Regions from separate parts of the Fodinicurvata halophila genome, predicted to be linked through region 1. Evidence: predicted binding sites of a transcription regulator. Region 1 holds the regulator's gene; the other holds the start of a gene.
The links. The regulator PhoB, encoded in region 1, activates phosphate uptake and scavenging genes when phosphate is short. The targets are predictions, from matches to a motif close to TNTCATAAAACTGTCA.

Region 1 (5,907 bases):
GGTGTGCTGCGCGTGTTCACGCTGGAGGAGCTGTTCGATGCGGTCCAGACGCTGGCGACATCCACACCGCTGCGGCATGGGGACCATGATCGGCTGGCCATCCTGACCAATGGCGGCGGTCTGGGTGTCCTGGCCACCGATGCTCTGATCGAGCACAAGGGTCACCTGGCAGAGCTTTCGGACGAAACGATGCAGGGCCTGGACGCGGCCCTGCCGCCCACCTGGAGTCACGGCAACCCCGTGGACATTGTCGGGGATGCAGATCCGGAACGCTACCGCAACGCAACGCAGAACCTGCTGGAGGACAAGGGCGTGGATGCCTTGCTGGTCATGCATTGTCCCGTGGCGGTGGCGGACCCCAATGCCGTGGCAGAAAGCGTCATCGAGAGCGTTCAGGCACGACCGTCCCGCAAACGCAAGCCGATCTTCACCGCCTGGCTCGGCGACCAGGCCGTGGCCAATTCACGTTCGCTCTTCGCCGAGAGCCATATTCCTACCTATGACACTCCTGAGCGGGCCGTGCGGAGCTTCATGCACTTGGTGCGCTATCGCCGCGGCCAGGAAGAGCTGATGGAGACGCCAGCCAGCCTGCCGGATGAGAAGGATCCGGACCGTGAATCCGTTCAGGCCCTGCTGGAGGAGGCCTTGGCCGAAGGCCGTGAATGGCTGAGCGAGCCTGAAGCCAAGGCCCTGCTGTCCTGCTATGGCGTTGCCACAGTGGAAACCCGCAAGGCTACTGATCCGGACGAGGCCGTGCGCCAGGCCGAGGAAATCGGCTTTCCCGTTGCCATCAAGATCCTGTCCCCGGACATCACGCACAAGAGCGATGTAGGCGGCGTGAAGCTCGACCTGGCCAACAGTGACAGGGTGCGGATTGCAGCCGAGGAAATGCTGAAACGCGTGCACCAGGCCCGGCCCGAGGCCCGGGTGGATGGCTTCAGCGTACAGGCCATGTGCCGGCGTCCCGGGGCCCAGGAGTTGATCCTGGGGCTGACCGAGGACCGGCAGTTCGGGCCCGTCATCCTGTTCGGCGAGGGCGGCACAGCAGTGGAGGTGATTCGCGACAAGGCGGTGGGCTTGCCGCCGCTGAACATGGCGCTGGCGCATTCCCTGATGGCGGAAACGCGCATCTACGATCGCCTAAAGGGATATCGCGCCCAGGAACCGGCCGACCTGGACGCCATTGCCGCGGCCCTGATGCATATCTCGCAGATCGCCGCCGAGCGCCCCGAGGTGCAGGAGATCGACATCAATCCCCTGTTGGCCGATGCCGAAGGCGTTATCGCCCTGGATGCCCGGGTACGACTGCGGCCCCGCGAAGAGGTGGACCATAGCCGGGGGCCCGCCTATCGCCTGGCCATCCGGCCCTATCCGCGCCTTCTGGAGCAATGGGGGCATCTGCTGGACGGGACCGAGGTCTTCGTGCGGCCGATCCGGCCCGAGGACGAACCGGCCTTGAGCGCTCTCTACAAGCACCTGACACCCGATGACGTGCGCATGCGCTTCTTCTCACACATGGCCGAGCTCAGCCACGAGTCGGCCGCGCGCTTCACGCAGATCGACTACAATCGTGAAATGGCCCTGGTCGCAATCTCGCCGGAGAACGCCGCCGAGCTCTGGGGCGTGGCGCGAATCGCCGCCGATCCCGAGAACGAGCGCGCGGAGTATGCCGTGGCCGTGCGTTCGGACCTGAAGGGACGGGGCCTCGGCTACCTGCTGATGCGGCGCATCCTCGACTATGCCGCCCGTCGGGGTATTCACGAGGTCTGGGGGGATGTGCTGAGTGAGAACACGCGCATGCTGGAACTGGTCAAGGATCTCGGTTTCGAACGCAGGCTGCTGGCCGAGGATCCGAACATCGTGCGGGTGAGCAAGACGCTGGGCCCCGCCGCAGCCACCGAGAAGGCGTAAGTCCGCCGCAATCGGCCGAGCTTCTGCGCTCAGTTGCCGGGGTGATCCAGGGAATACCCGGCCGAGCGCACCGTGCGGATCAGGTCGCTTTCCTCGTCCTCGTTCAGGGCCTTACGCAGGCGGCGGATATGGACATCCACGGTGCGCGGCTCGACGTAGACGTCATGGCCCCAGACGGCATCGAGCAGCTGCTCGCGACTGAAGACCCGGCCGGGATGCTGCATCAGGTGACTGAGCAGGCGAAATTCCGTGGGGCCCAGGTGGACGTTGCGCTCGCCGCGACGCACCCGGTGGGCGTTCAGGTCCACCGATATGTCGGCGAAATTCAGGGTTTCCCCCGAGCTTGCGGGAACCGCCCGCCGCAGCACGGCGCGCACCCGAGCGGTCAGCTCCGCCGGCGAGAAGGGCTTGGTGATATAGTCGTCGGCCCCGCTTTCCAGCCCGCGTACCTTGTCGGTTTCCTCGCCGCGCGCCGTCAGCAGGATGATGGGAATCTCCCGGGTTTCGCGATCGCGGCGCAGCTGGCGACAGACCTGTAGGCCGGACACCAGCGGAAGCATCCAGTCCAGCAGGATCAGGTCGGGCTTCTCCTCCTGGGCCAGGACCAGGGCCTCCTCGCCGTCGCGTGCCTCGAGCAGGCGGAAGCCTTCGCGTTCCAGATTGTACCGCAACAGGGTGACCAGCGCCGCTTCATCCTCGACGATCAGGATGACAGGCTTCATTTTTGTTCATCTCCGTTGTTGGATTCCTTGCGGGGCCCCTTGCCCTCTTCCGGCGGTTCGACAACCGCGAAGCTGGAGGTGTCGCCCTTGGGACGATCGATCATGAGCTGGTTGCCGGTGGCCATGAAGTAGACGATCTCGGCGATATTGGTTGCGTGGTCTCCGATACGCTCGATGTTCTTGGCAATGAACAGCAGATGGGTTCCGGCCGTGATGCTGCGCGGATCCTCCATCATGTAGGTCAGGGTCTCGCGGAACAGGCTGGTGTACATCTCGTCGATTTCCTGGTCGCTCTCCCAGACGTTCAGCGCCATGTTGGCATCGCGCTTGGCGTAGGCATCCAGCACCCGCTTGATGTTGCCCTGGACCAGTTTGGCCATGCGCGGCAGGGAGCGTACGGGGTCCAGCGGCTGCTGCTGGTGCAGGGCCACGGCCCGCTTGGCCACGTTGGCCGCGTAGTCGCCGATACGCTCCAGGTCGCTGGCCACCTTGAGAGCCGAGATCACCATGCGCAGGTCGGAGGCCACCGGCTGGCGCAGGGCCAGCATCCGCACGGTGTAGGCATCGAGCTCGTGCTCGATCTCGTCGATCTTCTCGTCGTTGCGGATGGTGCGGGTGGCCAGCTCCTGGTCGTTGCGCACCAGACTGTCCACGGCGTCGGCCAGCTGGGTTTCCGCCAGACCGCCCATGCGGGCGATCAGTTCCTTCAAGTGTTCCAGTTCCTCGTCGTAGGACCGGATGATGTGGTCGCCTTGTTCTGAAGTCATCGTAACTCTCCGCGGGTGAGGCCTCCGGACATCAGCCGAAACGGCCGGTGATGTAGTCCTGGGTTTTCTCGTCGCCGGGGTTTGTGAAGATCTGCTCGGTCGCGCCGACCTCCACCAGGTTGCCAAGATGGAAGAAGGCGGTGCGGCCCGAGACGCGTGCAGCCTGCTGCATGTTATGGGTGACGATCACGATGGTGTAGCTTTGCTTGATCTCGTCGATCAGCTCCTCGATCAGGGCGGTGGCGATGGGGTCCAGGGCCGAGCAGGGCTCGTCCATCAGGATCACTTCCGGATTGACCGCGATGGCGCGGGCGATGCACAGGCGCTGTTGCTGGCCGCCCGACAGGCCGGTGCCGGGTTCGTCCAGCCGGTCGTGCACCTCGTTCCACAGGCCGGCACGGCGCAGGCTGGTCTCGACGATCTGCCGCAGCTCCTCCTTGTCGCGCGTGAAGCCGTGGATGCGCGGCCCGTAGGCCACGTTGTCGAAGATCGACTTGGGGAAGGGATTGGGTTTCTGGAAGACCATACCCACACGGGCGCGCAGCTGGACGGGATCGATGGAGCGCTCGTAGATGTTCTGGCCGTCCAGCGTGATCTCGCCGCTGACCCGGCAGATGTCGATGGTGTCGTTCATCCGGTTCAGGCAGCGCAGGAAGGTCGACTTCCCGCAGCCCGAAGGCCCGATCAATGCCAGGACCTCGTTGCGATAGACATCCAGGTTCACGCCGTGCAGGGCCTCGGTGTCGCCGTAGCTGACCCGCACGTCGCGCGCACGCATCTTGGTTTCAGCGCTGTTTTCAGTCGCCATAAGCTCTTCCGCCGTCTTGCTCTCGAAGTTCATGATCGCTTCTTTCGTCCGCCCCTGTTGTCCGTTCGCTCCGTTACCAGCGTTTCTCGAAACGCTTGCGCAGGAAGATTGCTGTCGCATTCATCAGGATCAGGAAGCCGAGCAGCACCATGATACCTGCCGAGGTGCGCTCGACAAAACCACGCTCGGAACTGTCGGCCCAGATGTAGATCTGTGAGGGCAGTGCCGTGGCGGGACTGAAGATGGAGTCCGGCGCCGTGGTGATGAAGGCGTTCATGCCGATCATCAGCAGCGGGGCCGTTTCCCCCAGCGCCTGGGCCAGGCCGATGATGGAGCCGGTCAGGATGCCCGGCAGGGCCAGTGGCAGCACGTGATGGAAGACCATCTGCATCTTGGAGGCGCCCAGGCCGTAGGCCGCTTCGCGGATCGAGGGCGGGATGGCACGCAGGCTGGCGCGCGAGGCGATGATGATGGTGGGCAGGGTCATGAGCGTCAGGGCGAGGCCGCCCACCAGGGGCGCCGATCGCGGCAGCCCGAAGACCTGGATGAAGACCGCCAGGCCCAGCAGGCCGAAGATGATCGACGGCACCGCCGCCAGGTTGTTGATGTTGATCTCGATGAAGCTGGTCAGCCGGTTCTTCGGCGCGAACTCTTCCAGATAGATGGCCGCGCCCACGCCGAGGGGAATCGAGAGCACGGCGGTGACCAGCATCAGGTAGAACGAACCGACGATGGCGCCCCACAGACCCGCCTGCTCCGGCTGACGGCTGTCCGCCTCGGTAAAGAGGTTGGAGTTGAAGCTGGTGGAGATCCGGCCCTGTTCTTCCAGGTAGTCCATCCACTCGTACTGCAGGTTGCTGACGCGCCGGCGCTCTTCGGGGACGTCGCGGGGCGTGTTGCCCTTGAAGGCCTGGTCGATGTCGCTGGTGGCCAGGAAGGACATGGACACACGCTGGCCGATCAGGGAGGGATCCGCCAGCAGGCGCTCGCGCAGCTGCCGGTAGGCCTGGCCGCTGAGAACGCCGCGAAGGTCGCGCGCCGCTCCGGGGGCGTCGGCATCCGGCAGGTTTTCCTCAAGGGCGCTGGACAGCAGATTGCGATAGTTGCCGGCGCGGATTTCCTCGGAGGTGGGCGTTGTCCCCTGGAACGAGAAGTCGGCGGGATCGACATAGACCTCCAGCTCGATCTCCGTGTTCACGAAGGCAGTGTAGCCCTGGCTGACGATGGTGAAGAGCAGCACCGCGAGCACGCCCAAAGCCGCTACGATGGCGGCTATGCCGTAGAGCCGGAAGCGTCGTTCGGCGGCATAGCGGCGGCGCAGGCGGGCCTGGGCTGCTGCCGATGTATGCAGGCCGTGCGTCGTGAAGGACGTCGGGGTCGTATCAGTCATATTTCTCGCGATATCTGCGGACCACCAGGATGGCCATGACATTGAGACAGAGCGTGGTCAGGAAGAGCATGAAGCCAAGTGCGAAGGCGGACAGCGTCTTGGCGCTGTCGAAGGCCGTGTCGCCCGTCAGGTTGGCGACGATCTGGACCGTCACGGTGGTGACCTGCTCCAGCGGGTTGAGCGTCAGATTGGCGGACAGGCCGGCGGCCATGACCACGATCATGGTCTCGCCCACCGCCCGGCTGACGGCCAGCAGGATGGCGCCGACAATGCCGGGCAGGGCGGCCGGAAAGATCACCTGGCGGATGG
Region 2 (5,907 bases), on a different contig from region 1:
TTCGGCAACAAGAAATAGGATCACCCGACAGTCGGCAGGCGGAGCGCCGCAGACGGTCCCGCGCCGGCCCATACGACTTCGAACATGAGTGCGGTTTAAGGAAAGAAAGGAAACCAGATGTCCCTCAAGATTCGCCTCGCCCGTGGCGGCGCAAAGAAGCGCCCCTTCTATTCCATCGTCGTGGCGGACACGCGCATGCCGCGTGACGGCCGCTTCAAGGAGAAGCTGGGCACCTACAATCCCATGCTTCCGCGCGAGCATGAGGAACGCATCCGCCTGAACGGCGAGCGCATCCAGTACTGGCTGTCCCACGGCGCCCAGCCCACCGACCGCGTGGCCCGCTTCCTGGTCGAGCGCAACCTGATCGAGGCCAAGCCGCGCCGCGAGCAGACCAAGAAGAACCAGCCCGGCGCCAAGGCGCAGGAGCGCCAGCGCGAAGCGGAAGAGCGGCGCAAAGAGGCCGAGGAAGCGGCGGCAGCAGCCGCCGCCGAGGAACAGACCGCCGCAGAGCCCCCTGCCGAAGAACCTGCAGGCGAGGAAAGCGGCGAGGAAGCCAAGGCGTAAGGCTTCCGGAAGACGCAAGGCGGAGGCAGCATGACGCCGGAGAAGCTGGTCTGCCTGGCCGCGGTCGCGGGCGCTCATGGCGTGCGCGGCCAGGTCACCCTGAAGACCTTCACCGAAACGCCGGAGTCGGTCACCGCCTATGGTCCCCTCCAGGACGAGGAGGGGAACAGCTACCGCCTGAAGGTCAAGGGCGAGGCGCGCGGCCTGCTGATCGCCGAGGTTGAGGGGGTGACGGACCGCGATGCGGCCGAGTCCCTCAAGGGCAAGCGCCTCTACGTCAAGCGCGAGGCCCTGCCCCAGCCTGAGGATTCCGAGGAGTTCTACTTCGCGGACCTGATCGGACTGGAAGCCCGGGATAGCTCGGATACCCTGTTGGGATACATCTCGGCGGTGTATAACTTCGGGGCCGGCGACCTGCTGGAATTGCGTGATGAGGAGGGGGGAGAGCGCCTCCTGCCCTTCACGCGCCAGATCGTCCCCGAGGTGGACCTGGCGGCCGGGTGGATCCGGGTGGATCCACCGCCCGAGACGGAAGCCACCGAGGCCTCGGAAAACGGCGAGAAAAACGCGCCGGACGCCTGAGTGGGGCTGGACAAGCGGCCCCAGACAGGTCATAAAGCGCGGCTTCGAGGGATGGACAGTTGTGACACGCGCCGGGACAGACCGACAGCCCTGGACGGCAACCGTCCTGACCCTCTTTCCCGAAGCCTTTCCCGGCTTGCTGGGGAGCAGTCTGGCGGGAAAGGGCCTGGAAAGGGACCTTTGGAGGCTCGAAACTCTGGACATCCGGGGTTTTGCGCGCGATAAACACCGCTCCGTGGACGATACGCCCTTCGGCGGCGGTGCCGGCATGGTGATGCGGCCGGATGTTGTCGGTGCGGCCGTGGAGGCCAGCGCGGAGTCACCCGGTCCCCTGGTCTATCTGAGCCCCCGCGGGCGGACCTTCGACCAGGCCATGGCGCGAGAGTTTGCCGAGGAGCCCGGCCTGCGCCTGCTTTGCGGGCGCTATGAAGGGATCGACGAGCGCGTGCTCGAAGCCAGCGGGGCGCGCGAGGTCAGCATAGGCGACTATGTCCTCTCCGGAGGGGAGGTCGCCGCACAGGTGGTACTGGATGCCGTGGTCCGTCTGTTGCCCGGGGTTATGGGCAACGAGGCGAGCGGCGGCGACGAATCGTTCGAAGGGGATCTGCTGGAGTATCCCCACTATACGCGACCCGCCGAATGGCAGGGGCGCAGCGTGCCGGAGGTTCTGCTTTCCGGCCATCACGAGAGGGTCCGCCAATGGCGGCGGGCCCGCGCAGAGGACATAACCGAACGGCGGCGGCCGGATCTCTGGCACCGCTACCTTGAACGCCGCCGCACCGGCGGAAACGAGGAAGGATAGGACGAAGGCCATGAATACGATCGAACAGCTCGAGCAGGAGCAGGTCGCCACACTGAACGCCAACAACAAGGTGCCGCGCTTTGCGCCGGGCGATACGCTCCGCATCAACGTGAAGGTCGTCGAGGGTACGCGTGAGCGTATCCAGGCTTTCGACGGAATCTGCATTGCCCGCAAGAACCGCGGCATCAATTCCTCCTTCACGGTGCGCAAGATCTCCTACGGCGAGGGTGTCGAGCGTGTCTTCCCGCTCTACAGCCCGCGGGTCGACAGCATCGAGGTCCTGCGCCGCGGCGACGTGCGCCGCGCCAAGCTCTATTACCTTCGCAACCTGCGCGGCAAGGCGGCCCGCATCCCGGAGAAGACCACGGGACTGGCCGGCAAGCTGGCCCAGGCCGAGCGCCAGGACCAGGCGGACCGCAAGGCCGGCCGCAAGTAATTCCCCTCATCGGAACGCCGTTGTTCCGCAGGAGGAGAAACGTCTTGAAAACGCCGGGCCTGCGTCCCGGCGTTTTCTGTTTTGGGTTGCGGCGCACAACATCAGCTTGTGGATAAGGCGAGACTTCTCAGAGCCTTCCGAATATGGTTAAACTGGTTGTAACAAAACCTTCATAATTGTTTCGCACCCCTATAACCCGGCGCGCGTAAGAACCGGGGACCACAATTCAAGCAGTGAGGAGAAACGCATGAGATCGAAAAAGACCACCCTCGCAACGGCAACGGCCATTTCGGCCCTCTTCCTGGCCTCGCCGGCCATGGCCCAGACCGAGATTCAGTGGTGGCACGCCATGGGCGGCAGCCTGGGAGAGCTCCTCGAAAGCATCACGCAGGACTTCAACGAGAGCCAGGACGACTATGTCGTCAACCCGGTCTACAAGGGCGAGTACAACGAGACCATGACCGGGGCCATCGCCGCCTTCCGCGCCGGCGAGCAGCCGCACATCGTGCAGATCTACGAGGTCGGCACCGCCACCATGATGGCGGCCGAGGGCGCCATCCGCCCGGTCTACGAGGTCATGGAAAAGTCCGAGGTCGAGTTCGATCCGGACGCCTATCTGCCGGCCGTGACCGGCTATTACACGACGACCGAGGGCGACATGCTCTCCCTGCCCTTCAACAGCTCCACGCCGGTCATGTTCTACAACAAGGACGCCTTCGAGGAAGCCGGCCTGGACCCGGAGCAGCCGCCGCGTACCTGGCCGGAGGTCGAGGAGTATTCCCAGGCACTGCTGGATGCCGGCTATGAGTGCGGCTTCACCACCGGTTGGCCGTCCTGGGTGCAGCTGGAGAACTTCAGTGCCCTGCACAACGTGCCCTTCGCCAGCAAGGAGAACGGCTTCGCCGGCACGGACATCGAGGCCCTCTTCAACAGCGACCTGCACAAGCACCATATCGGCAAGCTGGCCGAGTGGCAGGAAAGCGGCGTCTTCAGCTACGGCGGCCGCTACAGTGACAGCCAGCCGAAGTTCATCGGCGGTGAGTGTCCCATCTACATGGACTCCTCCGCGTCTCGCGCTGGCCTGGTCTCCAACATCGAGGACTTCGAGTTCGGTGTGGGCATGCTGCCCTACTGGCCCGATGTCGAGGACGCTCCGCAGAACTCCATTATCGGCGGGGCTTCTCTCTGGGTCCTGGAAGGCCACTCGGAAGAGGAATACGAGGGCGTCGCCGCCTTCTTCGAGCACCTGTCCTCTCCCGAAGTCCAGGCCGAATGGCACCAGAAGTCGGGCTACCTTCCCATCACCGAGGCTGCCTTCGAGCTGACCGAGGAGCAGGGCTACTATGATGAGAATCCCGGCGCGGATATCTCCGTCGAACAGATGAACCTGAATCCGCCGACGGAATACTCCAAGGGCCTGCGCATCGGCAACTTCGTGCAGATCCGCGACATCATCAACGAGGAGCTGCAAGCAACCTTCGCTGATGACAAGACTGCCGCGGAAGCCCTCGACGAGGCGGTCGAGCGCAGCAACAGCCAGATGGACAAGTTTCATCGGCAGAATAACTGAGCGCTCGTGATCGATTGACCGACCCGGTCGGGAGAGGGGGCCCAACCCCCTTCCGGCCGGGTGGTCTTTTTCCAACAAGACGGTCTGCCAGACACCCGGCTCCTGCATGCTGAAACGCGTTCATTTCCGCCGACCCTATCTGCCCTATCTGCTGCTGCTGCCGCAGATCGCGGTTACAATCATCTTCTTCATCTGGCCGGCGGCCCAGGCCCTCTATCAATCCCTGTTGCTAGAAGATGCCTTTGGGCTCAGCTACGAGTTCGTCTGGTTCGAGAACTTCATCGCCCTGTTCCGCGACGGCAATTACCTGCACTCCTTCCGCATCACCATTTTCTTCAGCGCCGCGGTCACCTTCTCCGCCATGGCGCTGGGACTCTGCTTTGCCACCATGGCCGACCGCGTGATACGCGGCGCCAGTGTCTACAAGACCCTGCTGGTCTGGCCCTATGCCGTGGCGCCGGCCCTGGCGGGCGCGCTCTGGGCCTTCATGTTCGATCCCACGCTGGGCGTGATCTCCACCTTCCTGACGCACCTGGGATATGACTGGAACCACAGGCTCGACGGCTCGGACGCGATGATCCTGATCATCGTCGCCGCCACCTGGAAACAGATCAGCTACAACTTCCTGTTCTTCCTGGCTGGCATGCAGGCCATACCGCGCTCCCTGGTAGAGGCGGCCGCCATCGACGGGGCGGGCCCCTTCAAGCGCTTCTGGACCATCATCTTTCCGCTGCTCTCGCCGACCACCTTCTTCCTGATGGTGGTGAACGTGGTCTACGCCTTCTTCGAGACCTTCGGCATCGTCCATGCCGTCACCGACGGCGGTCCCAACCGGGCAACCTCGATCCTGGTCTACAAGGTCTACCGCGACGGCTTCGTCGGTCTCGACCTCGGCAGCTCGGCCGCCCAGTCCGTCATCCTGATGGCGATCGTGATCTCGCTGACCGTCTTCCAGTTCCGCTACATCGAGAAGAAGGTGCAGTACTGATGGTCGAGAATAACCGCTGGATCAAATTCTCGTCGCACCTGATCCTGATTCTGGGTCTCGCTGCGGTCATCTTCCCCATCTACATCATGGTGATCGCCACGACCCATACCGGGCCGGCGCTGCAGCAGCCGCCCTTTCCCATCCTGCCGGGCGACCAGTTCCTGGAGAACATGAAACTGGTCCTGGGCGAGGGGCTCAGTACGGCAGGCGCGCCCCCGGTCGCACTCATGATGTTCAACTCCATGGTCATGGCGCTCGGCATCACCATCGGCAAGATCGCCATCTCGCTGCTGTCGGCCTATGCCATCGTGTACTTCCGCTTTCCCTTCCGGATGTTCTTCTTCTGGATGATCTTCATCACCCTGATGCTGCCGGTCGAGGTGCGCATCCTGCCGACGTACGGCGTGGCCTCCAGCCTGGGCCTCCTAAACAGTTACGTGGGCCTCACCCTGCCGCTGATTGCCTCGGCCACGGCGACCTTCCTCTTCCGGCAGTTCTTCCTGACCATCCCGGACGAGCTGCTGGAGGCCGCGCGCATGGACGGGGCCAGTCCCATGCGCTTCTTCTGGGACGTGGTGCTGCCGCTCTCGCGCACCAACATCGCGGCGCTCTTCGTCATCCTCTTCATCTACGGCTGGAACCAGTATCTCTGGCCCCTGCTGGTGACCACGGACGAAAGCTATTACACCATCGTCATGGGTATCCAGCGCATGCTGAACGTTGCCGACGCCGTTCCCGTCTGGAACGCCATCATGACCACCGCCATGCTGGGCATGGTCCCGCCGGTGATCGTGGTCCTCGTCATGCAGCGGCTCTTCGTGAAGGGCCTGGTGGAAACCGAGAAATAGGAAAATAGGGCATGGCCGAGCTTCGGCTGGAAAACATCATCAAGGAATTCGGCGACACCCGCGTGATCCACGGGGTCGACCTCAGCGTCACGCACGGCGAGTTCGTCGTGGTCGTGG

Region 2: a site for PhoB is predicted at 2,542-2,557, ahead of ugpB (sn-glycerol-3-phosphate ABC transporter substrate-binding protein UgpB). Genes of this name have one in related genera too.

Annotation. Positions count from the first base shown of each region.
Region 1 covers NZ_JBHSCW010000007.1:93,154-99,060, forward strand. The annotation lists gene ACFOW6_RS12730 (bifunctional acetate--CoA ligase family protein/GNAT family N-acetyltransferase) at 1-1,911, shown strand, start outside; gene phoB (phosphate regulon transcriptional regulator PhoB) at 1,941-2,633, opposite strand; gene phoU (phosphate signaling complex protein PhoU) at 2,630-3,400, opposite strand; gene pstB (phosphate ABC transporter ATP-binding protein PstB) at 3,432-4,241, opposite strand; gene pstA (phosphate ABC transporter permease PstA) at 4,282-5,598, opposite strand; gene pstC (phosphate ABC transporter permease subunit PstC) at 5,591-5,907, opposite strand, start outside.
Region 2 covers NZ_JBHSCW010000010.1:5,781-11,687, reverse strand. The annotation lists gene ffh (signal recognition particle protein) at 1-18, shown strand, start outside; gene rpsP (30S ribosomal protein S16) at 118-564, shown strand; gene rimM (ribosome maturation factor RimM) at 595-1,146, shown strand; gene trmD (tRNA (guanosine(37)-N1)-methyltransferase TrmD) at 1,208-1,948, shown strand; gene rplS (50S ribosomal protein L19) at 1,959-2,384, shown strand; gene ugpB (sn-glycerol-3-phosphate ABC transporter substrate-binding protein UgpB) at 2,632-3,954, shown strand; gene ugpA (sn-glycerol-3-phosphate ABC transporter permease UgpA) at 4,061-4,942, shown strand; gene ugpE (sn-glycerol-3-phosphate ABC transporter permease UgpE) at 4,942-5,790, shown strand; gene ACFOW6_RS15085 (sn-glycerol-3-phosphate import ATP-binding protein UgpC) at 5,802-5,907, shown strand, end outside.